3 regions of the Holdemania sp. 1001095H_141210_F2 genome follow, and region 2 is predicted to be linked to each of the others. Evidence: predicted binding sites of a transcription regulator. Region 2 holds the regulator's gene; each other region holds the start of a gene.
The links. The regulator HrcA, encoded in region 2, represses chaperone genes, less so after heat shock. The targets are predictions, from matches to a motif close to TTTTAGCACTNNNNNNNNNNNAGTGCTAAAA.
Positions count from the first base shown of each region.

Region 1: the regulator HrcA is predicted to act here: its motif matches at 3,897-3,927, upstream of htpG (molecular chaperone HtpG).
Region 3: the regulator HrcA is predicted to act here: its motif matches at 7,098-7,128, upstream of I2G61_RS07405 (Hsp20/alpha crystallin family protein).

Region 1 is NZ_JADNPO010000033.1:14,547-24,719, reverse strand. Features, by position in the region: gene I2G61_RS14255 (chromate transporter) at 1-272, shown strand, start outside; gene I2G61_RS14250 (chromate transporter) at 269-826, shown strand; gene I2G61_RS14245 (hypothetical protein) at 945-1,478, shown strand; gene I2G61_RS14240 (hypothetical protein) at 1,604-1,837, opposite strand; gene I2G61_RS14235 (copper homeostasis protein CutC) at 2,088-2,834, shown strand; gene I2G61_RS14230 (helix-turn-helix domain-containing protein) at 2,931-3,419, opposite strand; gene I2G61_RS14225 (hypothetical protein) at 3,555-3,749, shown strand; gene htpG (molecular chaperone HtpG) at 3,941-5,836, shown strand; gene I2G61_RS14215 (HD domain-containing phosphohydrolase) at 5,998-7,353, shown strand; gene I2G61_RS14210 (cation diffusion facilitator family transporter) at 7,649-8,821, opposite strand; gene I2G61_RS14205 (hypothetical protein) at 8,877-9,434, opposite strand; gene I2G61_RS14200 (YafY family protein) at 9,551-10,173, shown strand, end outside.
Region 2 is NZ_JADNPO010000038.1:1,444-11,616, reverse strand. Features, by position in the region: gene dnaK (molecular chaperone DnaK) at 1-414, opposite strand, end outside; gene grpE (nucleotide exchange factor GrpE) at 459-1,124, opposite strand; gene hrcA (heat-inducible transcriptional repressor HrcA) at 1,117-2,142, opposite strand; gene I2G61_RS15020 (hypothetical protein) at 2,306-3,220, shown strand; gene coaD (pantetheine-phosphate adenylyltransferase) at 3,514-4,017, opposite strand; gene rsmD (16S rRNA (guanine(966)-N(2))-methyltransferase RsmD) at 4,014-4,745, opposite strand; gene I2G61_RS15005 (FtsW/RodA/SpoVE family cell cycle protein) at 4,835-6,028, opposite strand; gene def (peptide deformylase) at 6,282-6,851, shown strand; gene rnjA (ribonuclease J1) at 7,077-9,041, shown strand; gene I2G61_RS14990 (histidine phosphatase family protein) at 9,090-9,647, shown strand; gene I2G61_RS14985 (carbon-nitrogen hydrolase family protein) at 9,654-10,173, shown strand, end outside.
Region 3 is NZ_JADNPO010000008.1:134,124-144,296, forward strand. Features, by position in the region: gene I2G61_RS07370 (chromate transporter) at 1-138, shown strand, start outside; gene I2G61_RS07375 (alpha-L-fucosidase) at 338-1,579, shown strand; gene I2G61_RS07380 (MATE family efflux transporter) at 1,831-3,210, opposite strand; gene I2G61_RS07385 (YigZ family protein) at 3,432-4,040, opposite strand; gene I2G61_RS07390 (MATE family efflux transporter) at 4,249-5,622, shown strand; gene I2G61_RS07395 (hypothetical protein) at 5,751-6,383, shown strand; gene I2G61_RS07400 (YdeI/OmpD-associated family protein) at 6,650-7,075, shown strand; gene I2G61_RS07405 (Hsp20/alpha crystallin family protein) at 7,208-7,627, shown strand; gene I2G61_RS07410 (Hsp20/alpha crystallin family protein) at 7,697-8,113, shown strand; gene I2G61_RS07415 (manganese efflux pump) at 8,413-8,985, shown strand; gene I2G61_RS07420 (TetR/AcrR family transcriptional regulator C-terminal domain-containing protein) at 8,997-9,572, shown strand; gene I2G61_RS07425 (phosphoribosylaminoimidazolecarboxamide formyltransferase) at 9,788-10,173, shown strand, end outside.

The DNA.
Region 1 (10,173 bases), on a different contig from region 2:
CTTCCTGTTATGATGCCTTCCGCACCCAGCCGGTCATCAATGCCTGCCTTAAAGGCATGGAAGCCGGGGTTGCGGCGCTGATCGTGCAGCTGGTCTATGAGATGAGCGCTGTGATCTTGAAGCAGAAGCAAACGCTTCACAGCTTAATTTTACCCGTCACGTTTTTCTGCGGTTTTATCCTGGAAATCCCGGCGATGACGCTGCTTTTGTTCTGGACGGGGATCTCGCTTGTACTCAGTTTTATCAATAATCAACGGAGGAACAGGGCATGAATCTGATTCTGGACTTGTTTGTCACCTTTTTAAAAATTGGTTTGTTCAGCATCGGCGGCGGTTATGCGACCCTGCCTCTGATTCAGCAGCAGGCAGTCGTCGTTCATCCGTGGCTGACGCTGCAGGAATTCACCGACATCATCACGCTGTCGCAGATGACGCCCGGTCCGCTGGCAGTCAACACCTCGACGTTTGTCGGCATGCGTTTAGGCGGGCTGGCCGGGGCGATCGCGGCGACCGGGGGCTGCGTGCTGTGCGGAATTTTGATCAGTCTGGCGCTGCAGCGCTTTTTCAGCCGCAACGGCGATCAGAAAGCGGTATTGCATCTGCTTGAAACGTTGAAATCGGCTTCTGTGGGTCTGATCGCCGCCTCCGCCGCGACGATTGTTCTGATCGCGCTGTGCGGGGTTTCCTCATGGAAGCAGCCGCTGCAATTCAACGGGACGGCACTGATTCTATTTGCGCTGTCGCTGACGGCGATCGTCAAAGGAAAACTGGGTCCGATTCCCGTTTTGATCCTCAGCGCGCTGGCCGGTTGTCTGTTTTATCTCTAACCTTCCTTATTGAGAAAATCTTAAGTTCCAAAAATGAACGAAATCAGGTAGAATAAAAGCGCAAGACCACAGATTAAAATCAGGGAAATTCTAAATCTGCGGGTATGGAGGAGGAACTATGAAAAAACTTGCTGCTGCTTTATTAACAATCGCTTTATTACTGACCACTGGCTGCTCCGGAGGCACCAGTAAAGAAACCGGCAACGTCATCGCCCGGCACTCCGAGGATGAAGACGGTCTTTATTACGGCAACCTTGGCGATACGATGCGCAACGAATTCTTCGACTTCATCGTTGAAGACGCCGCGCTGACCGACAGCTTCGGCGGGTATACCGCAAAAGAGGGGATGCAGCTGTTATGCATCACCGTGAAAGAAACCAACACCTTCGGCGAAGCGCTGCCGATGTTTGATCAGGATTTCATGCTGACTTGGGAATCGACGGAGGAATTGTACTATCCGTTAGTCAATCTTGACGACAAGTCGGTCATGCCGGAAGAATTTGAGCTGTCCAAAGGCAAGTCCGCGACGTACAAGCTGGTCTTTGAGGTTCCGGCGGAGGAACCGGAATTCCTGTTGATCTATCTGGAGGAATTCGACAATGATGAAACTGGCGACATGTTCGTCGTCACGCTCAACCCGAACGCTCAGTAAATCATCCAGGCTGGTTTTCTAACCGGGGCGTTCGTAATCCGACAGGAAACGGGGTGCGGCTGAGCTTGAAAATCAGCCGGTAAGGGAGCATCGGCACTTATCTTTATTTAGTTACAAACAGTAAATCAAGCAGAATCAGCGCGGCCCTTTCGGGTAAGCCTTGGCAGGCGCTGGATTTCTGCCTTTTTTATATTCTGCTTTTTCTTGATTTTCAGCTTTTTTAACATTCTGTTGTTCTTGATGTCCTGTTTTTTCCTTGGTTGTTTTCTCCTTAGTTGTTTATTCCTTATGTCCTGCTTTTCCCTTATGTCCTGCTTTTCCCTTATGTCCTGCTTTTCCCTTATGTCCTGCTTTTTCATGAGGCTTTGTTTTCTCGCACGACTTTTCCCTGATCCTCCCTCTTATTCAAAACCTTCCCCGGCAATTCTGCTGCGCAAGCCAAAACACTGCCAGACCTGCCGCTCCGCGCCGGTCCCGGATTGGCATGGCTTCCTTCTGCTTTTCATTGGTCTGCCCACAGCGTGTCCGTCATGAATCACCCGATACCTTGCATTCCTTCCTTCATCTCGATACAATGAGGGTAACAGGAATGAGAAGGAGAATCGACGCATGAAACCGAAAATAGAAATTTGCTGCGGAAGCGCGCAGGATTGTCTGGCCGCTCAGGCCGGGGGCGCGGATCGGATCGAGCTGAACTCCGCCCTGGCTTTGGGCGGCTTGACGCCGACGCTGGCCAATCTGATTCAGGCGAAAAAAGCCGTGTCGCTGCCGATCATTGCAATGGTACGCAGCCGGGGCGCAGGCTTCTGCACCACCGACGCGGAATTTGAAATCTTATTGACCGACGCCGAACTGCTTTTAAAGCATGGGGCGGCGGGTCTGGCCTTCGGCGCATTAAACGCCGACCGCACCATCAATGCCGCGCAAACCCGGGCCATGGCTGACCTGGCCCACCAGTATGGCAGGGAGTTTGTTTTCCATCGGGCGTTTGACTGCACCGTTGATTTCGACGCCGCGATGCGGCAGCTGATCGACTGGAAGGTGGACCGGGTGCTGACCAGCGGCGGGGAAGCGAAAGCGGAACAGGGAATTGAAACGATCGCGAGGCTGCAGCGAAACTATGGCAGTCAGATTGAAATTCTGGCCGGCAGCGGCGTCAATGCGGACAACGCGCAGCTTTTGTTAAAGCAGACTGGCGTTTGCCAGCTGCATTCCTCATGCAAAGACTGGCTGACCGATCCGACGACCGCCGGCAATCACGTCACTTACGCCTTTGCTTCGGCGCCGCATGAGCTGGATTATGATGTGGTCAGCGAACAGAAGGTTCGTGAATTAGCGCTGGCCGCCGCTGGATGAGTCCCTCTTTGGGATTAAGCAGCTCTTGCCTGGTGCACAAAGCGGCGGCTGAAAAGCCAAACGAAAACCGATTCTTCACCTTTGCATCAACCAAGGTCAGGAATCGGTTTTTTTCTTCTTCCGGGAATGTCCCGGCTGTTTTATGATTTTCACTTCGGGTTGAGGTTCAATCCATTCTTCTTTGTCTTCATTGACCAGACCCGCGGTTTCCAGCGACGCCAGTTCACTCAGCTTCGGCCACAGTCCATCCTGCCGAGCCAGCTCTTTGGTCAGCATCCGGATCACGCGCTGATGCCCCGAGGAACATTGATGAAAGCAATTCAACAGCTCCACGTCTTTGTTCTGCAGCACGATCTCCTGGCTTTTCCGCACGCGCCCATGATAATCCAACAGATAGTTGAAATCGACGCCGAAGATTTCCGCCATGCCGAACAGCGTGTTGATATCCGGTTCCGCGACATTATTCTCATACCGGGAAATCGCGCCGTCGCTCAAGCTTAAATCCTGCCCCAGAGCTTCCTGGCTGATTCCCCGTTCTTCCCGCAGCAGACGCAGATTCTCGCCCAATGAGAGTTTTGCTTTCATCCGGCCCCTCCCTTCCTTGTTTTCGTATAAGAATCATATCGTAAAACAACGTAAAAATTTGCCATTTCTCGCTAATGGATAATCTTTATTTTTCTCTTTATCCGAGATAAAATAGAGTTCGACCAGGAGGTGCTTATGGAAAATCCATTTCAGGTTAATTTGAACCTGCTGCCAAACGACGCAAAGACTGATCTCCCCCGGCTGGAAGCTCTGCTTTTCCTCTGCTGCAGCCATGCCGCGCTGCGTTGTCCCTACACAAAGACTCCCTGCGATCAGCGCTGCATCGCCCATATCGAGCAGACGCGAAAAGGTGCAGCCGAAACAGACTGACCGGACATTTACAGAATTCCGTCTGACTTCAAGGGTGATCTTCCTCCTTTTTCTTTTGTCCTGCAGTCTCCTGAAAAGCCGGTAAATTCGAATTTGTGGAAAAGTAGCGCAGCGGACTTGTCAGGACGGGGGAAAAGTGTTATATTATCTTAGCAGTCACTTATCAAGAGTGCTAAAAGGAGGAAATCATTATGGCTAAAAAACAGTTTAAAGCTGAATCCAAGCGTCTTTTGGATCTGATGATTCATTCTATCTATACCAACAAGGAAATCTTTCTGCGGGAGCTGATCTCCAACGCGTCAGACGCCCTGGACAAGCGGTATTACCTGTCGCTGACCGATGAAAATCAGCGCGTCGATAAGAGCGAATTAAAAATCCGGATCGATCTGGACAAGGACAACCGCACGATCACGCTGACTGACAGCGGCATCGGCATGACCCAGGAGGAACTGGAGACCAACCTCGGCACGATCGCTCACAGCGGTTCGCTGGAATTCAAGCAGAAGCTGGAGGAAGGCACCAGCGATGTCGATATCATCGGTCAGTTCGGCGTCGGTTTCTACTCCGCGTTCATGGTTGCCCAGCGGATCATCGTCGAAACCCGCAGCGCCCAGAGTGAACAGGGTTATTCCTGGATCTCCAACGGCGAGGACGGCTACACCATTTCGCCGATCATGAAGGAGACTGTCGGCACGAAGATCATCCTTGAATTGAAGGAAGAAAGCGAAGACGACAAGGTCGACGAATATCTTGACGAATACACGATCAAAAACCTGATCCGCAAGTATTCCGATTATGTCCGCTGGCCGATTGAGATGGAAGTGGAAACGACCAAAACCGTCGAAGGCAAGGACGAACCGGAAACGGTAAAGGAAATCCAGACGCTGAACTCGATGGTTCCGTTATGGAAGCGCAACAAATCGGAAATCAAGGAAGACGAATACAACGAGTTCTATAAGAACAAATTCATGGATTGGGAAAATCCGGCCAAAGTCATGCATTATTCCGTGGAAGGCACGACGTCCTACAACGCGCTGTTGTTCATCCCGGCCAAAACACCGTACAACTTCTACAGCGCCGATTATGAACCGGGACTGCAGCTTTACTGCAAGGGCGTGTTCATCATGGACAAAGCCAAGGATCTGGTACCGGATTACTTCCGCTTCGTCCGCGGTCTGGTCGACAGCGACGATCTGAATCTGAACATCTCGCGTGAAATCCTCCAGCAGGACCGGCAGATGAAAACGCTGGCCAAGAGCATTGAGAAAAAGATCAAGAACACCTTGGAAGACATGCTGAAAAACGATCGGGAGAAATATGAAGAATTCTTCAAGAACTTCGGTCTGTCGCTGAAATTCGGCGTTTACCAGGACTATGGCATGCACAAAGACCAGCTGCAGGATCTGTTGTTGTTCAAGTCCACGCACAACGATGAATACACGACGCTGGACGAATATGTCTCCCGAATGAAGGAAGGCCAGGATCAGATCTACTTTGCCAGCGGCGAGAGCATCGAGCTGATCAAAAAGCTGCCGCAGATGGAAAAGCTCCAGGACAAAGGCTATGAAGTCCTGTATTTCACAGACGACGTCGACGAATTCGCCGCCAACATCATGATGGAATACAAGGAAAAGAAGTTCAAGTCGATCAATCAGGGTGATCTGGATCTGGACGATGAGGAAGAAAAGAAGGCCAAGGAGGAGAAGACGCAGGAAAACAAGTCGATGCTGGACAAGATGAAGGAAGCACTGGGCGAAAAAGTCAAGGAAGTCCGCCTGTCCTCCCGTCTGAAATCCCATCCGGTCTGCCTGGTCTCCGACGAAGGTCTGTCAATGGAAATGGAAAAAGTCCTGAATCAGATGCCAAACCAGAATGAAGTCAAGGCTGGCAAAATTCTGGAAATCAATCCGGATCATGAGATCTTCGCGACGCTGCAGAAGATTTATGACAAGCATCCGGAACTGATGGACGAATACACCGATCTGCTTTATACGCAGGCGATGTTAATCGAAGGTTACAAGATTGAAGATCCGATCGCGTATGCCAATCAGGTCTGCGATCTGATGATCCGCGCCAACCAGGAATAAGCTTCAATCAAAACCCAGATAAAAAACAAGGAAGAAATGGAAGAACACCTGTCTAAAGCGTGTTCTATCCCTTCTTCCTTTTCTTTTCCCCCAGCTTAATGCTATAATTACATTTATTCAGGTTAGATTATTATTTAATGAATAACAAGGAGGAATAAGGCATGAATTCTCTGACAGAGATCAACGCCCGGCAGCTTCTCGGTCTGCTTGCGAACTGTTTCGATATGATCGATCCGCGCCTGATCGGCCATGAGCTGCGTTCAGCTTCCTATGCCGACCAGCTGCTGGAAGCCGCGGGGATCGAGGGAGAAAACCGGCGGGATCTGGACTGCCTTGTTTTTCTGCATGATATCGGCGCTTACAAAACGGAAGAAATTGCGCGGATGATCCAGTTTGAAACAGAAACGTGTTGGGATCATGCGATCTACGGCATGCTTTTCCTGCACCATTACTCTCCGTTTTCCACGATGGCCGACGCGGTCATGTTTCATCACAGCCGCTATGACAAAATGCTGGAAGCGGGAATTGACCGCAGAACAGCCCAGACTGCCAGTCTGATCAGTTTCTGCGACCGTCTGGATATCTTTCTCACCTATGGTCACGGAACCCTCGCCCAATTTTTACAACGAATCCGCCGCAGGGAGTACGCAGGCTGGTTTTATCCTGCGCTTCTGGAACTGGCTGAGAAAGCCGACCTGAAATCCGTTGCGGCCGCGAGGCCGGATTTTCTGTTTCAGCGGGAACGGCAGTTCCCATTTTCATCGCGCCAGATAGAAACGCTGCTGACGATGTTGATCGTCGTCATCGACTTTCGTTCCCGCCACACGGTTACGCACACGATGATCACCGCCTCGACGGCAGTGCAGCTGGGACGCCGGTGCGGCGTTTCCGCTGATGATCAACAGGCGCTGAAAATTGCCGGAATGTTCCATGACTTGGGGAAAATCGGCATTCCGCTGGACATTCTGGAAAATCCCGGACGGCTGACCCCAGCGGAAATGACAATCATGAAGACGCATGTGGAAAAAACAGCGGCAATCCTGAACGGCTGGGTCAGTGAGGAAATCTGCGATATCGCGCTGCGTCATCATGAAAAGCTGGATGGTTCCGGTTATCCGGACGGACTAACACTCCAGCAGCTGACGCTTCCCCAGCGGATTCTGGCCGTCGCCGACATCTTCAGCGCTTTGACTGGGGAGCGCAGTTACAAACAGGCTTACCCGCTGGAACGCTCATGCCAGATTCTAGCCGAGATGCGGGATGCGGGCCAGCTGGATCCGCAGGTCGTCAATGCCGTGCTGGACGATCCGCAGGGATTAGACGCCCTCAATCAACAAAACTGCCGGGAAATTATCGACAGCTATCAATGCATCCAGGCTGAAAGTCAGGCTCTGTATGGCTGCCTGACGGATCTGACGCAGGCGGAGAGCTGCCTGAACGAACTATGGCAGAAACTCAAAGCGGACGCTTCAACACCCCATTCCGCAAGCGCAATGTTGAAAGAAGACTTCCTTTAAAATCAAACTTCATCCTGAGGCCGGACAATCCGGTCTTTTTTCATTGTTGGCAAAGCTCTTGCCGCCTGGCAGCAGATTTCGGCCCCCGGCGTGTCCGCTCCATCATAAAAACGACGGGTGAACTTCGCTGAACGTTCCCCATCGTTTTCCAACGTGCCGCTTCGCTTATCTTTTCAGGCCATTTTCCTTTTCCGTTTCAGCCCGCGCTAACCACTGCAGCCTGTTTTCCAGCGGCTGCGGCTTCGCTGATATTTCTTTCCCGCTTCAAGGCGGATGTACTCATTTTCTTCGCCGCTTATTCACCGGTGTAATCGCGGTCGAAGGTGATGACCGTGTACCACTTTTTCTTCTGCCGGCTTAATTGGGCATTGATCTGATCGCGGATCTCGTCAAAACTCAGCTTGCACGCAAACGGAACAACGATATCAAAAATCAGATTCGTGTGCGTGGGTCCGCTGACCATCCGGAAATCATGAAAACTTAACTGTTCGTCAATCCGGGCAAGAATTTCCTGCATCATCTTCCGCGCTTCTTCAATCTCCTGATTATCCGTTTCAATCGGATCCATGTGAATCGTAAACATGACGTGCAGCTGCTCGTAAATTGCCTTTTCCACCTCGTCGATCGTATCGTGGATCTGAAGCAGATTGTCGTGAGCGCTGACCTCGGCATGCGCGCTGCCGATCAAATTACCCGGACCATAGCTGTGGATGATCAAATCATGCAGACCCAGAATTTCCGGACGGCTCAGCATGATCTGTGAGATTTTGCCCACCAGCTCTTTATCTGCCGGCTGCCCTAACAGCTCGCCGATCGTATCTTTTATTATGCCGTAGCCGGAAAACAGGACGAATATCGAAACGACCACGCCCATAATTCCATCGACCGGCCAGCTGACAAACGCTGACAGCACCAGAGAAACCACCGTCGCCGCCGTGGCGATCACATCGTTCAGGCTGTCCTGCGCCGTCGCCAGCATCACCGACGAATCAATCCGCCGGCCCAGTTTCCGATTAAAGCCGCACATCCAGAATTTCACGCCGATCGACGCCAGCAGCGAGATCAGCACAACCCAGCTGAACCGGACGGTTTCCGGATGAATGACCTTCATGACGGAGCTTTTTAACAGCTCAAAACCGACGATCAGAATGACCGACGCCAGCACCAGCGACGTCAGATATTCAATCCGGCCATGACCGAACGGGTGATCCTTATCCGCCGGCTTCGCCGCCAATTTGTAGCCAAACAGCGTCACGACGCAGCTGGCGCTGTCCGAGAGGTTATTGAACGCATCCGAGGTGATGGAAATGGAATGGGCGATTGTTCCCATGACCAGCTTCACCGCAAACAACAATACGTTGCAGGCAATTCCAGTCAGGCTGCTCAGAAATCCATAATTCTCCCGAACTTTCGGATCCTCAGTCTGCGCATAATTGTTAACAAATTTTCTAATCAGAAATTCAGTCATCGAACTCACTCCCTTGAGTGATTAGTTTACCACAAAAGGTTCGGGTTAGCCCAGACTATTTTACGTTCAGCACTCCGGCGCGGGCCTTATTCACACTCCGGCTTTCCCATAAGCGCAGACGGACCGGAAAATAAGGCATAAAAACAAGCAGCGGAAACAGGGTAAGCGGCCAGACTGACCCGGTCTGGGCATACGCTGGTTCCATGACGTGAACGCGCAGCGACGGAGGCATCAGAAAAAACAAGCCGCAGAACAACAAGGCCAGCGCCGTCAGCCAGTCCAGCGACCAGCGGATTTCCTGACGTTCGCTTTTTTTCATGGAAGCGACCCAACGGCATCCTGACATCGCGATCACGCCATTCAAGACTACCCCGATCTGCCAGCCCGGATTTCCAGCCATCGGCTGCAGCGCCAGAATCGCCCCGCCGGCCAGCCCGGATAAAACCGCCGCTTTCCACGGCCAGCGCCGGCGGCTCTCCGTTTGAAAGAAAACCAGCGCGCAAGCCGTGACCGCAAGCAGGAATACTCCTGCGCTGCCATATCCGGAAATCAGATATCCCATTCCCGCCAGCTGTCCGCCAGCCGCCAACATTCCTTTATGTTTTAACTCCATCGTTTGTCCCTCCCTTAATGCGTCCTAATCATACCACAGCCGCGATTTTTCATTGTCCGATTAATCGGACAGTGATACAATATTTTTAAGAAATTTTAATCAGGAGGGGATCTTTCGTGGCGAATCAGCGGTCGCAGAAACAAAAGCTGTTGGAAATCCTGCGTCTGCTTGAACAGGAAACAGACAGCGATCATCCGATCAAATGTGATGAAATCATCGCCTTACTTAATCAGAAAGGGATCAGCGCCGAGCGCAAGTCCGTGTATTCCGATCTCGATATTCTGCGTCAGGCAGGCTGGGATATCCGCTATCAGAAAAATCGGGGCTACTGGCTGCGCCGGCGCTACACCCTCGCGCAGCTGAAACTGCTCAGCGACGCCGTCGGCTCACTGGCTATTCTCTCCGCTGACCAGGCGGAACAGCTCAACGCGACGCTGGGGCAGGAATGTTCGCGCTATCAGCAGCCGCAGTTAACGCCGGTTCTGCCGGCCCGCCGCGATTCTGACGTCGACATTCTCGGCAACATTGATCAGATCCTGAAGGCGCTGCGCGAAAATGTGGAAATCGAGTTCCGGTACTTTGACATCACCGTGCATAAACAGAAACGCTACCGCCGTCAGTCGCAGTCCTATCAGCTTTTTCCTTACGCGCTGATCCGTGAAAACCAGCGGTATTATTGCGTATGCTACTCGTTTCATCATCAGGGCTTCTCCCATTACCGGCTGGATAAAATGGAACA
Region 2 (10,173 bases):
TTCCAGGCCCGCGATCTTACCGGCGTCTTTCGTCGCCTGACGCTGCGCGTCGTTGAAGTAAGCCGGAACGGTGATGACGGCCTTGTCGACCTTCTCGCCTAAATAGCTTTCCGCATAGTCCTTCATGTAGCCTAAGATCATCGCGGAAATTTCCTGCGGCGTGTATTCCTTGCCGTTGAGCTGAACTTTCTCATTGGTGCCCATTTTCCGCTTGATCGAAATAATCGAATCCTTGTTGGTGACGACCTGACGCTTCGCCGCATCGCCGACGATCCGTTCGTTGTTCTTAAACGCGACGACGGACGGTGTGGTGCGGTTGCCTTCCGGGTTGGTGATTACTTTGGCTTCGCTGCCTTCCATGACGGCGACGCAGCTGTTGGTTGTACCTAAGTCAATACCGATAATTTTTCCCATAATAGAAATCCTCCTTATTTATTTACACATTTTCACTTATTTGCTTATTCGCTGACCTTGACCATCGCGGCGCGCAGGATTCGGTCTTTTAACATGTAGCCCTTCTGCAGCACCTCGGTGACGTGGTTGGGTTCGACGCCCTCGACCGCTTCCATCATCAAAGCCTGATGGAAATTCGGATCGAATTCCTTGCCCTGCGCTTCGATCTCGCTCACGCCCTCTTTGGTCAGCGCGTGAATGAGCTGCTGATAAATCATTTCCACGCCTTTGCGGTAGCTTTCGGTTTCCGGCGTCGGCTCGATTGCCAGCGCCCGTTCCAGATTGTCCAGAACCGGCAGGATATCGAGCGCGAAACTTTGGATCCGGTATTTCCGGGTTTGCTCGGCTTCCTGCTGAAGACGCCGCCGGGTATTCTCCGTATCCGCGTAGGCTTTCAGGTATTCGTTCTTCAGTTTAACGTTTTCCCCTTCCAGCTCGCTGATCCGTGTCTTCAGTTCTTCAATTTCATTTTTCTTGGAGAAGAAGCCTTTCTTCTTCTCGTCTTTCTTGTCTTCCTTTTTTTCTTCCGGCTGCTCCGCCGCTTCTTCCGCGGCCGGCGCTTCCGGTTCCACCTGCGGGCTTTCCGTCATTTCTTCGGTCTCGCCCGGCGCCGCAGCCGTTTCCGGTTCGGCGTTCTGCTCGTCTTTTTTCATTTCTTCCTGGTTATTCATGGCTGCCTCCTTTTCCGTATAAACTCTCGATCGACTGACTGACCATTTCCAACAGCGAAACAATTTTGTCGTAATCCATCCGGGATGGTCCGAAGACCATCAGCTGGCCTTCCTCCTCGGAACCAAGCTTGAACTTGCTGGTGACGACGGCCATGTCGTTGACCCATACCAGCTGGGCGTTTTCGTTCATCTTCAGCGCCAGCTCCGAATTGGTTGTGGTGCCGATCTGACGCCACAGGCTCGGGTTCTCCATCATCGTCATCAATTCCTTCAGCTTTTCAATGTCGGCAAATTCCGGCTGGTACAACATGTTGTTCTGGCCGCTGAAATATACGTTCTCGCTCGCGAACTTGACAAACGCGTTGACAAACGCCTGAAACAACATTTCATGCCGTTTGACATGCGCCGCCAGGATCGGTTTGATCGAATCCATCTTATCCACGACGTCTTTGATCAAAGTGCCCTTCAATCGGTCGTTCAGAATCTGGCAGCAGGTTTGGATATCGTCTACTGACAGGTCGTCGTCGAACTGGAACGTCCGGTTTTCCGTATGCCCCAGATCGGTAATAAAGACTGCCACAGCACTTCGGTTGCTGATCGGGAACAGCTTGACATGCTCCAGCCGCTGCCGGCTCGCATCCGGCCCCAGCACGCCGGAAGTCAGGTTCGTCATCTGCGAGAGGATGTTGCAGCTCTCGCGGATGGCATCGTCCAAATTCAGCGGTTTGCTGGCCAGCTGCTGGCGGACTGCCACTTCCAGCTGGTTATCGACCTTGTGTTCCATCAGATGTTCGCAATAGAACTTATAGCCTTTTGTGGAAGGCACGCGGCCGCTGGAGGTATGTGTTTTTTCCAGCAGTCCCATTTCTTCCAGGACCATCATGTCGTTGCGGATCGTTGCGCTGGAGTAAGGGAGCTGATACTTTTCCATCAGAGTCTTGGAACCGACCGGCTCGGCTGTCTGAACGAACTCGTCGACAATGGCCTTGAAGATTTCAATCCGCCTTGGTGTCAGCATCATCCCGCCTCCTTTAGCACTCTTTCCCGATGTCTGCTAACAGTATAATCCAGCTTGTTAGCACTGTCAAGTTAAAAGTGCTAATTTTTTTCAAGTTTTCAAGCTTATCGCTGTTCGACTTTCAGCTTGGGACTCATACACTTTACCAGGAGGCTTTTTGCCTATGAAAAAAGGAATGACAATCATCTTTTTCACGCTGCTGGCCGCGCTGCTTTATTATGGATCGGTAACCTACCAGGCATCCTGTCAGGCGTTGTCGATTTGGTTTGAAAAACTGGTGCCGTCGTTGTTTGCGGCGATGGTCGTAATCCGCATCCTTGATGGTCAGGGATTGTTAGCCGCCCTCTCAAGGCGGCTGTTTGGATTTACCGAGCGCTTGTTCCGCATCTCGCCGGCCGCTTTTTCCTTAGTCTTCGCTTCCTTCTTTCTCGGCTCGCCCGCCGGACAGATCCTGATCGACGATTATGTGCGGGATGGCCGGCTTTCGCAGGCTGAGGGGCAGCGGCTGGCTTGCTGCGTTACGGTCAGCACGCCGTCGTTTATCTTGATCACCTGCGGTTCGGTTCTGCTGCGATCCTTTCAATACGGCTTGATGATCTGGCTGGCGGAATTCTTCGCCGTGATGCTGCTGCTGTTCTTTACGCGCAAGACGCCCGTTGCGTTGCAACTGGATCCGCGCGGATCCGTTCCTTCCTTATTTGAGAATTTAAAAGACGCGGTTGTCCAGGCCGGCGTCAGCTTATATTTCATCGGGGCGTATCTTCTGCTGACACTGGTACTGCTGAATTTAGCGACGATGAAGCTGCCTGCTGCCTGGCATCTGCCGATTCAGTGCGTGACCGAGTTTTCCTTAGGCACCAACAATCTGGCGCTGCTGCCGCTGGCCGTGCCCCTGAAAGCGCTGCTGATGACGCTGGTGCTGGGATTTGCCAGCTTCAGCGTGCATCTGCAGGTCCTCTCGCTCACGCCGCATCTTCATCTGGCTTATCTGCGTTATCTCGCTTACCGGCTGATGCAGACCGGCCTGGCCGGCGGTCTCTTCCTCTTCTTGATGATGCTGCAAAGACTGCGCGGCTGATCATTGCTTTCATTTGTCCTTTCTGGCTTAAAACCACAGGAAAACCGCGGCGAATTTCCTTATTTTCGGATCCGCCGCGGCTCTTTTTATTTTCCAGCGCTCGTCTGAAGCCTCTGTCTGTCTAAAATCTGGCCGGGTGATTTTTCAGCCCCCATTTTCAGCGTTATCCTGATCAATGGAACCGCCTGTAAAATCCTGTACTGTTTGTTTCAAAGCCTGCGTTCCTTCTCACCCGTCCTGCCTGCGGGCAGTGAAGTCTGCCGCGGCGGTTTTTCCCCGCTGGGAAATCGCCGTTATTCCCCACCGGTTTTCTTTTTCAGCGGGTTCAGCTCTTCTTCAACCTCATTGATGATGGCTTCCGGGATAAACTTCGACAGATCGCCGTTGTTCAGCGCGATTTCCTTGGATACGGACGACGATAGAAAGGAATACCGCGGCCGGGCAACGAAGAACACCGTTTCAATCGTCTCATCCAGAAACATATTGGCCGTCGCCTGCTGCAGCTCATATTCATAATCCATGACCGCCCGGATGCCGCGGATCAGCACCTGCACGCCGATCGACTTTGCAAATTCCACCGTCAAACCATGGCCGACCACAACTTTGACATTCGGCAGATCGCGCGTGATCTCCTGCAGCATCCGCACGCGCTCTTCCTCAGTAAAGGCGTTGCGTTTGTTCGGATTCTTCATGATCGCAATGATCAGCTCGTCGAAGACCGACGATGCCCGCGTGATGATGTCCAGATGACCATAGGTCGGGGGATCGAACGATCCCGGATAACATGCTCGTTTCATAGTTCTGTTTCCTTTCGATAATAACTGATGCGGCTGATGCCGTAAGTTGCTTCCTTGACGCGATGCAGCTGATGGTAGGCCTCGTCAAACTCGTCTTCCTTTAGACTCTCCAGAATCACCTGTCCGTGATCGCGGATCAGATTTAACGCGTCGAGCTGCTGCATGATCTTGTGCAGCTGCTGCTTCTGATAAGGCGGATCCAGATAAACCAAATCCAGTTGAACACCCATGCCCGCCAATCGTCTTAACGCCGCGAAGCTATCGCACTTCCAGACGTCGCACTGCGCTTCAACCTGAAGCGAAGCAATATTGGCTTTGATCACGGCCGCCGCGGCCGGACTGCGGTCGACAAAATAAACATGCTCCACGCCTCGCGACAGCGCCTCCAGTCCCATTGAGCCGCTGCCCGCAAACAGATCCAGCATGACGCCGCCGTCAAAATACGGGCCGATCCGGCTGAATACTGCTTCCTTGACCTTATCCAGCGTCGGCCGGGTCTGATCGCCTTTGGGCGCCTGAATCAGCCGGGAACGAAATTTTCCTGCAACAATTCGCATTTTTTTACTCCTTGTGTGTATAAAGGACGGAAAACTCGGGCAAGATACTAGTGCATCGAAAGATGCTATCCCCCAATCTTTGTTTCTCCTCTCCCTTTCTTTGGAATTCCCGAGTCGCTTCGGGAATTCTTTTCTTTCTTTTTTCCAATCGCCGGCTTTTCCTATAAACAAGCATCGTTAAGCCCGCTCCGCTTTCTTACATCGCCATTTTTCCTACCAGCGTTGTCCTTCGCCGTTTATGCCGGCCCGCGTTTAACGTCTTATTCTATCTTCCCCTGACGGTATTGCGAGATCACCGCCTGGCCCATGCCAACCGCCACCATGACGGACAACGTACTGGAACCCCCTGCGGAAATCATTAACAGCGGCACGCCCGTCAGCGGGATCAAGCCGGTTACGCCGCCGACATTGAACAAAAAGTGAATGAAGAAATACATTGAAACGCCGATCAAAACAATCCGCCCGCGCTGACTTTTCATCCGGATCGCGTAGATAAACATCCGCCCGACGATCAGCGCATAACAGATAAAAATCAATAAGAAACCAAAGATGCCCAGTTCCTCGACGACGATCGCCAGGATAAAATCCGTGTTCGCCGCCGGGAAGTTCGTATACTTCTGAATCGACTTGCCATACCCCACGCCCTGCCATCCGCCGCTGGCAAAGGACACCAGTCCGTTGATCAGCTGGAAGCCCGTGCCGTATTTATCCGCAAATGGATTCATCGCCGAGGTGAAGCGGTTGATCTGATAGTTCTTAAACGGCAGCGCTTCGATCAGGTGTTCGCCCATTGGCGACAGGATCCATACGATCAGCACAACCCCGATGATCAGCAACATCACCAGCATCTTCTGCAGCCGTACTAACGAGGGATGGTAGGGGATCAGAAAACAGATGCACGCGATCCCCGCCATGACGATCGCCGAACCGAAGTCCGACTGCAGGATTGCGACGATGAAGCAGAAGCCCCCGACGATCAAGAGCGGGTTGCGCATCAAGTCTTTGGCCGTCAGCTTCAGGTTGCGGATATCGCCCAGATATGTCGCCATGACCATGATGATGACAACCTTGGAAAACTCCGAGGGCTGGATCGTGATCTCCTGGCCCGGAAAGGGAATTTTGATCCAGGCCCGTGCGCCGCCAACCTCCCAACACAGGGCTAACAAAAGCAGCACCAGCGTCAGGCTGACGATCGGCGTAATATTTTTCTTCATACGTTCAAACGTAAACCAGCGTGCCATCGTCACCATGCCCAGATATCCCAGAACCGTGAACGCCAGCTGTTTCATGATTGTTTTCATCAGCGTCATCACGTTGCCCGATGCCAGACCCATCGTTGCCGAAGCGACCATGAACAAACCGAACACCGCTAAAATCAGCGTACAGAGATGGATGATCAAATCATACCGGTACGGCATCCGAAAAGAAGTCTTTTTTTTCTGCGTCAAATTCATCCGCCTCCTGGTGACATTTTACCATAAATCCCAGCCCTGCACAAAAGAATTGAAGTTCTGTTTTTGACAATCAAAGGACGTGACGAGGAGACTGGTTTTGAATAGAATAAAGGAAAGAATCGTCAAAATTGGGCTGTTTCTGGCAGAAAGAAGAAAAAGAAAGCGCTTAAAAATCAATTTATGGAAAGCTTTCGTCAAATTTTCCTTTCCTTCTTTGCATTTCTTGAGTATTATATAAAGTGAGGTAGATTTTATGAACATAAACATGGATACCATTGTAAAGGACAATGACGCCCATCTGCGCGATAAATCAGCGCCGGTGTCTTTGCCGTTGTCCGAAGAAGATAAAAATACGTTAATGGAGCTTTTAACCTACGTCAAGGAATCGACGGATCCCCAGTTGGCGGAAACCAAGAATCTGCGTCCGGCGGTGGGCATCGCGGCGATTCAGATCGGCATCCCCAAGCAGCTTCTGGCTGTGGTTGTGGATGAAGAAGATAAAAACGGCAATCCGATTCATTACGAATACGCGCTGGCCAACGCAAAAATCATTTCTCAGTCTGTCCAGAACTCCTATTTGAAATCCGGCGAGGGCTGCCTGTCCGTTCTCGACGATCATCCAGGCTACGTCATCCGCAGCGCACGGATCAAGGTCAAAGGCTACGATATGCTTCAGGACCGCGAGGTGACTTTCCGGGCATCCGGGTATGTGGCCATCGTCCTGCAGCATGAGATCGACCATTTCAGCGGCATTCTGTTCTATGACCGGATCAATCAAAACGATCCGTATGCTCCCGTTGAAAATGCGATTGTGATCGAATAATTCCGTTTTTCGTTCCTGCCGGTCTTTCCAACGGCGTTTCCCTTTATAAATAAAATCAGAAAACTCATCGTTTTTGGCTGCCGCGGGGAGCTGAAATTCATTTCAGGCCATCCCGCGGTTTAGCCGTGAAATCGTCTCCCCTGCCAAGGGATTAGCAAAGAAGCGAACATCAATCATTAAAAGACAGGTGCATTGTTTTTTAAGAATAAAGAAAAGAGGTAAATAATGAAAGAAAATACTGCAGCGACGCCTGCAAAAAAAGCACCGCGTAAATCAACTCCCCGCAAGAAGTCCATTCCTGCGGGCGCCGTCAGCGAGGTCGTCGAAACTCCGTTTCATCGGGATACCGACACGCTCATCTACGCTCTGGGCGGTTTGGGTGAGATCGGTAAAAACATGTATTGCTTTGAGCATCAGGATGAAATTATCATCGTCGACGCCGGCGTCCGGTTTCCGGAAGAAAATCTGTTAGGCGTCGATTACGTCATTCCGGATTATTCCTATCTGATTAAAAATCAGGCGAAAGTCAAGGCGTTAATCATTACGCACGGACACGAGGATCACATCGGCGGCATTCCGTTTTTCCTGCAGTCGATCCGGCTCGATAAAATCTACGCGCCGCGCTTCGCCTGCTCCCTGATTCAGAAAAAGCTGGAGGAACGGCGGATGAGCCGGCAGGTCAAGCTCGTGCAGATCAACGAGGATTCGCGGATCACGACCAATCATTTCCAGGTCGGCTTCTTCAACACGATTCACTCGATCCCGGATTCTCTGGGAATTTTGATCAACACGCCAAACGGCCGGATCGTGGAGACCGGCGACTTCAAGTTCGACCTGACCCCGATCGGCACCAACAGCGATTATCAGAAAATGGCATACATCGGTCAGATCGGCGTCAGCCTGCTGATGAGCGATTCGACCAATTCCGAGGTTTCCGGCTTCTCGATCAGTGAGAAAAAAGTCGCGAAATCCTTATTGGAAATCACCCGCAAAACGCCGGGCCGCTTAATCGTTTCCACCTTTGCCTCCAACGTTAACCGCGTCGGTCAGATTCTGGAAGCGGCCGTAGCCTGCGGACGCAAGGTCGCCGTCTTCGGGCGGTCGATGGAAAACGTCGTGCAGATTGCACGCAAGCTCGGCATCATCGCCATTCCGGAGAAGCATTTCATTACGCCGGACCAGCTGAATTCGCTGCCGGCCAGTAAGATCTGCATCGTCTGCACAGGTTCCCAAGGCGAACCGTTAGCGGCGTTAAGCCGGATTGCCAACGGTACGCACCGCTGGATTAAAATCATTCCGGGCGATACCGTCGTGTTCTCGTCCAATCCGATCCCGGGCAACGCGGTCAGCGTTTCCCAGGTCGTCAATCAGCTGACGCGGGTCGGCGCCAACGTGCTGGTCAACAGCCCGCTGACCTCCCTGCATACGACCGGCCACGGTTCCCAAGAGGAACAGAAGCTGATGCTCCAGCTGATCAAGCCGAAATACTTCATGCCGGTGCACGGCGAATACAAAATGTTGAGGATCCATGCGGAGAGCGCGATTGAAACCGGCGTCCCGCGCGAGAATACGTTCATCTGCGCTAACGGCGACGTGCTGGTGCTGCGCGACGGCGAAGTCTTCCAAGCGGAAACCCGCATCCAGACCGACGATATCTATGTCGACGGCAACGATATATCCGGCTTGAGCACAGCGGTGCTGCGCGACCGCAAGATTCTGGCCGATAACGGCTTAGTCGCGGTCATCGTCACGATCGATTCGCGCACGAATAAAATTCTGTGCCGGCCGAATATCGTTTCCCGCGGCTTCGTCTTCATCAAGGAAAGTCAGACGCTCTTGAAGGAAGCGGAAATGATCGTTTATGAAGCTTTAAAGAAAAAAATGATGCAGAAAACGACCTTCGGCGAATTAAAGAATTGTATCCGCAGTTCGCTGGAACCGTATCTGTATAAGAAGACCAACCGCAATCCGATCGTCATTCCGGTGATCCTGAACCAGAAGGCCGCAATGCTGCAGATGCAGCAGAAACGCGAAGCGGCCGCTGCGGCGCATAAGGATGAGGAAGGCGCGGTAAAGCGGACACGCAAGCCGAGAAGCACACCGGCAAAAACAAAAAAAGCCCCGGCTGAAAATGGCGAAACACCAAGCCGGACACATTCCAAAACGAAACAAAACAACGCTGAATCTTAACGATCGGCGTTTTTTCTGTTCACATTTAAAGAAATCAGGAGGTTTATGATGTTTTATCTCATTCGTCATGGTTCTGCGGATTATACAGAAAAAGACACAAAAATTTATCAGGGATTCGGCAATCATCTCGCGCCCCTTTCCGTCAAAGGCATGCAGGAGATCGAAATGACAGCGGCCGATCCCCGGCTTGCCCAAGCCCGGCTGATCTTATCCCCGCCTTACACCCGTGCTTTACAAAGCGCCGCGATTCTTTCCCGCTGCTTCCAGATTCCGCTGCAGGTAGAAACTGATCTGCACGAATGGGTGGCCGATCAAACCTACGTTTATTTACCGGACGAGCAGGCAGCGCGGCATTACGATGAATTTCAGGTCTGTGGCGGGTTTTATCCGCCCGGCGAAGAAAAAGCCTGGGAATCCCTTCCCGCGATGCGCCGGCGCATGATCCGTGTCTTGCGGCGTTATTGCGGCCTGGGAGACATCCTCGTTGTCTGCCATGGTCTGGTGATCCAGTCACTGTGCGGCTTCCATCCTGAAAACGGGGAGATCGCGGCATTCGATCTTGATTCCTGCATACGTGATCAAAATACAGAACAAAGCAAAGGATGAAGTAAAATGAATAAATTTAAAATTGCGCTGGTTCAGCACAAAACGAAAACAACCGACGTTCAGGAAAACACGATGCTTGCACTTCGCTATATCGCGGAAGCGAAGCAGGCGGACGCCGACTTTATCCTGTTTCCGGAGTGCTTCCTGACAAGCTATGCGTTTCCTGAAATCTGTGAAACCCTTACGCCGGTGGAAAGTCTGGAAGACGCCCCCAGCTTCCGCGCCTGGTGTGAGAACGCCCTGACGGATGAAAGCGCCGCATTGAATATAATCTGCCAAGCCGCAAAACGCCATGCCATCGGTGTGGAAATCACGGCTTTTACTCAAGGGAAGAAATATCCTCAAAACAGCGCTTATCTCATCGACCGAAACGGTACGGTGCTCATGAAATACAGTAAAGTGCATACCTGTGATTTTTCGTTTGAGCGTTATCTCGAGAGCGGCGAAGAATTCAAGGTCTGTCATTTTGAGGATCTCTGCCTTGGCACGATGATCTGTTACGACCGGGAATATCCGGAAAGTGCCC
Region 3 (10,173 bases), on a different contig from region 2:
TTCGGTCTGGAATTTCTTGACCCGCAGAATCTGATCTTCTTTGCGGCGGCGTTCTTCATTCTGCGCAAATGGGAACCAAGCCCGATCAAAGTCATGGTCGGCGTGGGCGTGATCAGCGCGCTGCTGAGCTTTATTTAATCCATTTCTTTTGAAAGGAACGGACACACGCCGTTCTTTTCTTTTACCTGTTATGTCAGAAAACCGGCTGCGGACTTTGAGAAGCGCTGAGGGCTGCCACGCAACGGCGCCCGCTTTGGACAGATCGCGAAATTCCAGTCGTTTTGCCCCTGAAATTTTGATACAATAAAAGCAGAGAGAAAGAAAGAGGGCTGTTATTATGAGTATTCCTGTACCGGCAAAATACATCGCCGACTTTGAAAAGCGCGGCTTCGGCATGTTTATCCACTGGGGACTGTATTCCCAGTTAGCGCAAGGGGAATGGACGATGAACCTGCATCATATTTCCCAGGAAAAGTACACCGAGCTGTTCAACAACTTTACGGCGGAGGACTTCGATGCAAAGAAGATTGTGGCGCTGGCCAAACAGGCGGGCATGAAATACATCACGCTGACGACGCGGCACCACGACGGTTTTTCATTGTACGATACCCGCGGTTTGACCGATTACGACGTCATGCATACACCGTGCGGACGGGATCTGGTCAAAGAATTTGTCGAGGCCTGCCGCGAGGAAGATATCCTGCCGATCCTGTATCACACGACCTTAGACTGGGTTCATCCGGATTTTGACGCCGATTTCGACGCTTATCTGGAATATCTGTCCAAGTCGGTGGAGATTCTGTGCACACACTATGGGAAAATCGGCGGGCTGTGGTTCGACGGCAACTGGTCCAAGCGCGATGCGGACTGGAAGCTGGATGAGTTCTACGGCATGATCCGGCGGCTGCAGCCGGATGCGATGATCATCAACAACACCGGTCTGTCCCGTCAGGGCGAAGCCGGTCATCCTGAGCTGGATTCCGTTACGTTTGAACAGGGTCAGGCGACGCCGATGGATCGCGAAGGCAAGGCCAAATACATCACGGCGGAAATGTGCCAGACGATGAACCGGCATTGGGGCATCGCGGCGCATGATCTGGATTACAAGAGTCCGCGTCAGATGATCGAACGGCTGTGTCATGCCCGCAAGGTCGGGGCCAACTATCTGCTGAACATCGGGCTGACCGGCCAGGGCGGCGTTACGAAGATGACGGAAGCGTTATTGGAAGTCATCGGCCAGTGGACGGCGATGGCGAAGGATTCGCTGTACGATGGCAAGGTGTGCGATATCCGCTGCAGCCATGAAAAAGACTTCGTGCTGGAAAAAGACGGGGCGGCGTATGTGTATGTCCACGATCTTCCGCTATTGGGGCCGAAGGACGTCGTCGCGGCGTATGAAAGCACCGATGAGGATCATTCGCTGTCCAAACTGCACCGCAAGGTCAAATCGATCCGCTGGATCGACAACGGCGAGGAATTATTGTTCAGCCAGAAGGATGACGTCTGCAGCTACCGCGCTGTCGGCTTCCCATATGGCAGCCACTGGATTGTGCGTGTCGCCAAAGTGGAGTTTGAATAAGCCGGGGCTTCGTAACTTTTAAGCAAGCTTAACTCAACAAAACATAAGATAACGCTTTCCAAGATCTGAGAATTAAACTGGGATAGGAGACCGAATTAATTTATAGTGGAAGCAATGATATAAAAGCTGGCCATATCCAGCCTGAATTCAGGCTGAGCATGACCAGCTTTTTGTTTTGGTTTGAATGAAAATTCGAGCGCAGAATCCAAGGCTTTTAAGTTTCGTGAAATTCCAAGTCTGTTTTAGCGATATTAATAAACCCGCTGCTTCCACAGGCCGGTTTGATAGCGCCGGCGGCAGAGCACAAACCGCAGCACAAAGTCAACAAGCAAGCCGATCCACGGTCCGATCACACCCAATCCGACCGGATAACATAAGAGCCAGGACAGGGCCGGGCGGATGATCGTGGTCGAAACTAAGGCATACACCGCGATTAAGCGTGTGTCCCCGGCTCCGCGCAGCGCGCCGCCATACACCGTCATCGCGCTTAAAGAAGGGACGCTGAGCGCGAACAGTATCATAATCCACGATCCCAGCCGGATGATTTCCGGATCCGCGGTAAACATTTGAATCAACGGCGCGCGAAACAGGATCAGCCCGGCCACCATGAGAACCGCCATCGTCATCGCCAGCCGGTTGCAGATCACAGTGACGCACTCCGCCCGATCGCTGCGCCTGCGGCCTAAATTCTGGCCGACTAAGGCCGCCGCGGCGGCCGCAAAGCCGTCGTAGCAGCTGAAACAGATGTTGCAGATATTCATGCAGATCTGATGTGTCGCAAACATCTTGGTACCCAGGCCCGCGACGATTAAGGCATACAGGAAGAAACCCAGCCGCATGCACAGCTGTTCCACAAACGCGCTGAACGAAATCTCGCCGACCGGCGCCAACACCTCCCGGCTTGGCAGCCAGCTTTTTTTCAACGTCAGCCGGAGCTTGCTTTTGGGACTGACCAACGACTGGACGCTCATTAAAAACGCGATGAAGCAGCCCAGTGCCGTCGCGATCGCCGCGCCCGCCACCTCTAAGCGCGGAAAGCCAAAATGTCCGCCGATCAAAAGATAATTGAAAACCACATTGATCCCATTGGCCGCCAGATTGGTGCGCATCGAGATCTTACTGTTGCCGGCGCAGCGCTGGGCGGCGTTGATCGTCATCCCGATATTGCCGAAGAACTGGCCGACGATGACAATCCGGAAATACTGCACCGCCAGATCAATCGTGTCCGCCTGCGCGCCCGCGAATTGGATGTAAGGCCGGGCAAACAGAAACGATAAACCGCAGACCAGCGCCGAGATCAGCACGGACATCAACAACGACTGCCGCAGACAGGTATTGGCGTCGTCCAGCCGGTTGGCGCCGATCCGGCGGGAAATGATCGCCGTGATGCCGACGTTCAGGGAAGCGATGAACGCAATCGCAATAAATTTCGGCTGGTTGGTCAGGCCGATCGCCGCAATCGCGGTTGTGCCCAGAGTGCTGACCATGATCGTATCGACCAGCGACGCCAATCCGACGAAGATCGATTCCACCGTCGCCGGCCAGGCCAGGTCGATCGTTTCTTTCAATAAATGTCTGCCTTCCTGGGGATCGAAGCCGGAGGGCAGAAACGGCTGAAGCTTTAAATTCATTCGTTATTCCTCTATCGTTCAGACACAGTGTCTGAAAATCTAATTTATTATAACACCGCCCCTGCGCTGCGGGAAGCACAAGAAAAAAGTCTGCTTTTGAACAAGCTGAACGATTCTGAGGAAACCCGGTTACTTCGTTAGCCGGCAGTGCCGGCTGTCAATGAATCGGGATACACAGCATTACTTCGTTAGCCGGATTGTCTGGGGAAACCAATGAAGCGTCAGCCGCAATCCTTTTCCACCAGCTCCCGCGCCAGCCAGCGGCAGGGGTAACGTCCGCTGGTCAGCTCCTGAATTTTTTCGATTAAGGAAGAATTTGTCGTTAAAAACTCGTAGACCACCTGTTCGCCATACTCTTTTGCCACGATGTCCGCCTGATCCTTTAATAAATAATCCAGCTTGCCGATCAGGTCGTAGGAAAACGTCAGCGTGTAGCGGTCCATCTGGATCGTTTCCACCTTCGGCGCCAGCTTCAGCGTTTCGCTGACCGATCGGGAATACGCCCGAACCAAGCCGCCCGCGCCCAGTTTGATTCCGCCGAAATACCGCACCGTGACGGCGCAGCAATCCTGCAGGCCGCTGAGCTTCAAGGATTCCAGCATCGGGACGCCCGCAGTCCCGCCGGGCTCTCCCGCGTCGTTGGAACGCTGCAGTTCGTTGTGCTGCCCGGCGATATACGCGTAACAATGATGATTCGCTTCCGGATGCAGCTTCCGGATTTCCTGAATAAACGCCTTGGCCTGCACTTCATCCAGACATTTGCGTACATAACAGATAAATTCCGACCGTTCGATCACGATCGTGTGATGAAAATCTTCTTTCAGCCGCATGCGATCACCTCTTGGTTTTCATCTTATCATGATTTCAAGCCGCAAACAATCCTTCCCGTTTTCATCGTTTTAGGGATCGAAGCTTGTTCTATAAAACAAAAGAAAAACCGGAACACCCATTCCCGGCGAAATCCTTTTGAAATAAGACTTGTAGAATAAGCCCAATTCAACTAGAATAAGACTATTGATTTAAGAAAGCAGGGGTTTTATGAGTAAATTCAATTCCGATAAAATGGGGACCATGCCGGTCGGCAAGCTGCTTTTCAGCATGTCGGTGCCGGCGATCTTTTCGATGTTGGTTCAGTCGTTATACAACGTTGTCGACAGTATTTTCGTCGCACAGGTCAGCGAAGACGCGCTGGTCGCGGTTTCGATCGCCTTTCCGCTGCAGATGCTGATCATCGCGCTGGCGCTGGGCGTCGGGGTCGGCACCAATGCGCTGATCGCCCGCCGGTTAGGCGAGAAACGCCGGGAGGAAGCGAATATTGCGGCGAATACCGGAATCGTGCTGTCGTTGATCAACATGGCGCTGTGCATGCTCGTCGGTCTGTTTCTGGCCAAGCCGTTTGTCGGCCTGTTTACGCAGGACGCCGCGGTGTTTGCGATGGGGTCGCAGTATTTGATGATCGTCATGGTATTCTCAGTCGGCGTCATGATTGAAATGACCTGTTCGCGCGTGCTGCAGGCAACCGGCAACATGATCGTGCCGATGATTTCGCAGCTGATCGGCGCGATTACCAATATTATTCTTGATCCGATTTTCATCTTCGGTTATTTCGGCGTACCGAAAATGGGCGTGGCCGGCGCGGCGGTGGCGACGGTTATCGGTCAGATCCTGGCGATGATCTTCGTCTTGATCGTCTTGAAAGTCGGCACGCATGAGGTCGATATCGCGCCATGGCGGCATCATCCGCAGATGCAGGCGGCCAAGGATATCTACCGCGTCGGGATTCCGACGTTTGTCATGAACGCGATCGGTTCCCTGACGACGACTGCGATGAACGCCATTCTGATGAGCTTTTCTGCAACGGCAGTGGCGGTTCTGGGCATCTATTTTAAGCTTCAGTCGTTTGTCTTCATGCCGATTTTCGGCTTAAACCAGGGTGCCATGCCGATTCTGGGCTACAACTACGGCGCGGCGGATGAAAAACGCTTCACCCGCACGCTGGCGCTCTCTTTCGGCGTGGCGGTCGCGATCATGCTTGTCGGCACGGTGCTGTTCTGGACGATGCCGGAGATGCTGCTGAAGCTGTTCAACGGCTCTGATCAGATGCTTCAGCTGGGCGGCTATGCGCTGCGGGTGCTGGCGCTGTGCTTCTTGCCGGCGGCCTGCAGCATCATCATGACGACGATGTTCCAGGCGTTAGGCAAAGGCATGATGAGCTTGGTCATGTCGTTATTGCGCCAGCTGGTATTCATCATTCCGCTGGCCTGGATACTCGGCCAGCTGGGCGGCCTGGGCGCTGTCTGGTTCTGTTATCCGGCGGCGGAGCTGCTCGTCGCGCTGATTTTCGTGCCGATCGCTTTAAAAACAATAAAGAAAAGTTTTGAAGCGGAACGGCAGGAAACCGGGGCATATTAATAAAATACCGACGCGGCGCATAGACATGATCCGCGTTGTGAAAGTCATTGAAAACTTTGGATTTCCAATTCCGGTAAGCTTAAAAAAACAGCCGGCATAACGCAGACAGGGAGGTCGCGAGTCTGATCATGAAAAAAGCATGTATCTTTTTATACGGCGCTTCGGCGGCGCTGATGATTATCAGCACAATCTTTCAGCTGCAGCATCACCTCTACGCCAAGCTGAGCTATCTGGCAATGGCGCTGGGCGTGCAGCTGATCGGTCCGCTGGCGGTCAAAGGGTTGAAATTAAAAGACGCCTGGGGTTTGTTGTTCTGGACGCAGCTGTTCATCGCCGTCGCGATGATTATCGGCAATACGCTTAACGGCTATGCCATTCCCTGCTTTGACAAAGTTCTGCATTTCAGCTCCGGCATTCTGATCTGCGCCGGGATCACACTGGTTTATTGCTGGCTGAAACAACAATGGACGGAAGACTCGCGGCGCCATTACCTTTTAAAATGTCTGTCGATTCAGGGGATCAACATGATGATCGCCTTTCTGTGGGAATGCTTTGAATTCGCCTGCCTGATCTTTCTGAAGATCGACGCGATCAATCACTACACCCAGGGCGTTTATGATACGATGACAGATATGATCGTCTGCTTCTTAGGCGGCCTTGTCTTTCTGACCCTGCTGACGCGGCATGAGCGCAAAGGAAAAAACGATCCGCTGACCGCTTCGCTGAAGACGTTTTATCAAACCAATCTCAAAGACCGTTAAAAAAGCGGCCGATTAAAAACTGTCAGGGACTTCTACGCAGAAGACTGGCAGTTTTTATTTCGTTTTTACAAGCGTTTCTTCGCGGGAAAAGACAAAAGCAGGATTAAAATTCAGACAAAGCGGAGAAACCGCCGCCCTGATCCTCTGCCCTCTTACGTAAAGATGGCAAAATCGAACAGCGCAGATCAGACGGTTCTGCCGCAGAAAGGCGGGAAAATAAAAATAAATTAAATCCGCCGAGGCATACTAGAGGCCAGGAGGAAATCATGATGCAGATTGAAGGAATCGTCCGCGCTGTTCCGCAGCCGCACCTTGAAATCAAGACGGAGACCATGCCGGAAGGGGCGCTGATCGTCATGCTGGGAACCCTGTTATTCAAACAAAAGGCGGAAAGAAAAGGCTGTCTCTGGACACTGGAACTCCCTGCGGAAGCTTTTTCCCTGCAGCCGCTCACCGCCGGCGGCACCGTTGAAATCTGGCTGGCTCCGGAAGTCGGCGAATGCCTGACGCGCTGTCCTCAAGCCCTGCAGGAAGCCCTTCTGGCCAATCGAAGCGCTTGTTATTTTTTTCAGCTGCTTGATCCCTGGCAGCGGGAACGAATCATGAATTATGCTGAACAAGGTGCAGAGGAACAACGAATTCGCCGGATTGACAAAATCATCGCGATGCTCTATGAAAGACGTACTTTGTGAACTTGTGAAAGTAAAATAAGAAAATTAGCACTTATCTATTGACAGTGCTAAAAACTGTGATATACTAAAATTGCAAGTTGGGAAAGACCCAATGAAGCCAGGAATAAGACAGATAGAAAGAGGCGATTCAAGATGAGATTTGTACCGAACACCTGGATGGACAACTTGGCCGACGAGGTTCTTAAGGATCCATTTTTCAGAAAGAATAACGTCCCGGCTGTCATGAAAACCGATATTCGTGAGCGAGAAGATGGCTATCTTCTGGATATTGAACTCCCTGGATTTAAAAAGGAAGAAATCAAAATGGAACTGGAAGACGGTTATCTGACGATTGCGGCCGCCCGCACAGCTTCCAATGAAGAACGAAGCGAACAGGGCAAGCTCGTTCGCCAGGAACGTTTCAGCGGCAGCTGCACCCGGACCTACTTTATCGGTGAGGAAATGAATGTCGAGGATATTAAAGCCCGCTATGAGAATGGCGAACTGAAGGTCTTCGTCCCGAAGAAGGATCCGCAGGCGATGCAGACCAAAAAGACCATTTCGATTGAATAACTTCTCTGAGCAATCAGAGTTCTGATCAGGCAGGATCGCATAAGTTGAAAACAGAAAGAGGTGTGATGTATGAGATTACTACCGAGAATGATGTTTGACGACTTCTTTGATGACGTGTTTGACGAACCGCTGCTCCACCGCAACGCAATTACGGCGATGCGCTGTGACATCCATGAGAAGGACGGCAGTTATCTGCTTGACATTGAATTGCCAGGCTGCAGCAAGGAAGACATTAAGATGGATTTGGAAGACGGCTATCTGACGGTTTCCGCTATCCGCAATACCAATAAGGAAGAAAAGGATGATCAGGGCAACGTAATCCGCCAGGAGCGGGTTCAGGGCTCCTGCTCCAGAAGCTTCTATGTCGGCGAGGCGGTGACACCGGAGGATATCAAAGCTCACTATGAAAACGGCGAGCTGAAGATCGTTCTGCCGAAGAAGGATGCGCCGGCTGTGGAAAACAAGAAAACCATTATGATTGAATAACCCGGGCTTAGAATCAGCGGATCGCAAGTGCCGCTGATTTTTTCTTTTTGCGCTTTTGTCTATTCAGGGACAAAGCCCGGTGTTTCGGCTGTTGGAAGTAAGCAATCCATTTTCATAAGATTGCAGCGAATGGAAAATATCCGTCTTGCTGAAGGCTGAGTTAATCCGCCGCCATGCCTGCCGTTTTAAAAAGCAGGCTGGGAATCCGGAAGAATTGACAGAATCTGACGATTGTCTATCGCATCCCTGTTCCCCTTCGGCTATACTGGGTCTGTAAACAATAAAGGAGGGAGAATCAGGTGAATACACTCGAAATTCTGGTCACCTGCCTGGCTTTGTCGCTGGATTGCTTTGTGGTCATGATGGCGCGGGGCGCGATGATGAATCCTCAGGAACATCGCCGTTCGCTGATGAACAGTTTGATCTTCGCCGGATCCAGTCTGTTGATGATCGTGCTGGGGTCGCTGGCCGGTTCTCTGATCAAGAGCCAGCTGGTGCTGCATGTCAATCAGGTGATCGCCGCGCTGATCCTGTTTGCGCTGGGCTGCTTCCTGCTGATTCAGGCATTTCGTCAAAAAGCTTTCGAGGAACGTCACGACGAAAGCTTTAACTACAAAAAAGTACTCATCCTGGGGTTGCTTACCAGCGTCGACGTGTTCTTGCTGGGCACGAGTATGACACTGCTTCAGACAGACTCGATTCAGGTATGTCTGATTTCAACGCTGGTTACGCTGGTCTGCGTTGAGCTGGGACAACAGATCGGCTATCGGCTGGGGCTGGCCTATCGTCGGACGATCTTCACGGCGGGCAGCGTCATTCTCTTTTTGATCAGTCTCAAGATTCTTTTCCAGGTGCTGACGCATCTGCGGTAGGGGGGACGAGCATGGAAAAACGGGGGATGATGAAACGCTTTCTGGCTGAAAGCCTGAAAGAACTCATGCTGCAGAAAAGTTTTGAGAAGATCACGATTAAACAAATCTGCGACAAAACCGGCGTCATCCGGGCGACGTTTTACAATTACTTCGAAGATAAGTACGCCGCTTTAAGCTACATCATCTATCTGGATACGGTGGAAACCGCACTCCCGTATATTGAAAAGAAGCAATTCCTTCAAGCTGTCAAAGCGATGCTCGATAACTTTGTGGAAAACCGCGAATTCTATCAGATCGCATTTCGGATCACAGGTCAGAACAGCTTTGAAGACTTGTTTGAAGAAAACGTCCAGCAGCTGTTTACCGAGATGTTCCGCCGTTATGGCCGGCCGGAGCAGTTAGGTACGATGAGCGAGGAAGAGCTGGCCGGATACTTCGGCAACAGTCTGTGCTATACGGTCAATCACTGGCTGTGCCACAACCGCAGCATGGACAGCGAGACGTTTCTGAAGCAATACGGCGCGGTGGTCACCAGCTCGATTTTCGATTTCCTCGATATGCCGCAAAGCGGCGGCAGCGGGCTGTGAGTTTTGGGCAGGCCATTTGTAAAGTTCCCTTTCAAAATGGGGAAAACTTCACGGAAGAAGGCTTGACACAAAGACGGAAGCGTGATAATTTTTAGACAGTTAACCGACTGACGGAAGTGGAATTGACCACAGGGAAGTTAATGCTAAGCAGAGCCGACCGTCTGGGCCATTGTGGACCAGCAGTGCGGCTTTTTTTCGTAAAAGGAGGAGAACAGATGAAAGAGTATCAGCTGAAATACGGATGCAACCCCAACCAGAAACCAGCCAGCGTTGATATTGAAGAAGGCGACCTGCCCTTTACCGTTTTAAATGGACGGGCCGGCTATATCAATTTGCTGGACGCTCTCAACGCCTGGCAGCTTGTCAGGGAATTGAAGGAAGCGACCGGCATGGCCGCCGCGGCTTCCTTTAAACATGTATCTCCAGCCGGCGCGGCGATCGGGCTGCCCTTGGATGAAACAATGAAAAAGATCTATTTCTGCGAAGGAATCGAGCTGACGCCGATTGCCTGCGCGTATATCCGTGCCCGCGGTGCTGACCGGATGTCTTCCTATGGTGATTTTGCGGCGCTGTCTGAGGAATGTGATGAAGCCACGGCCCG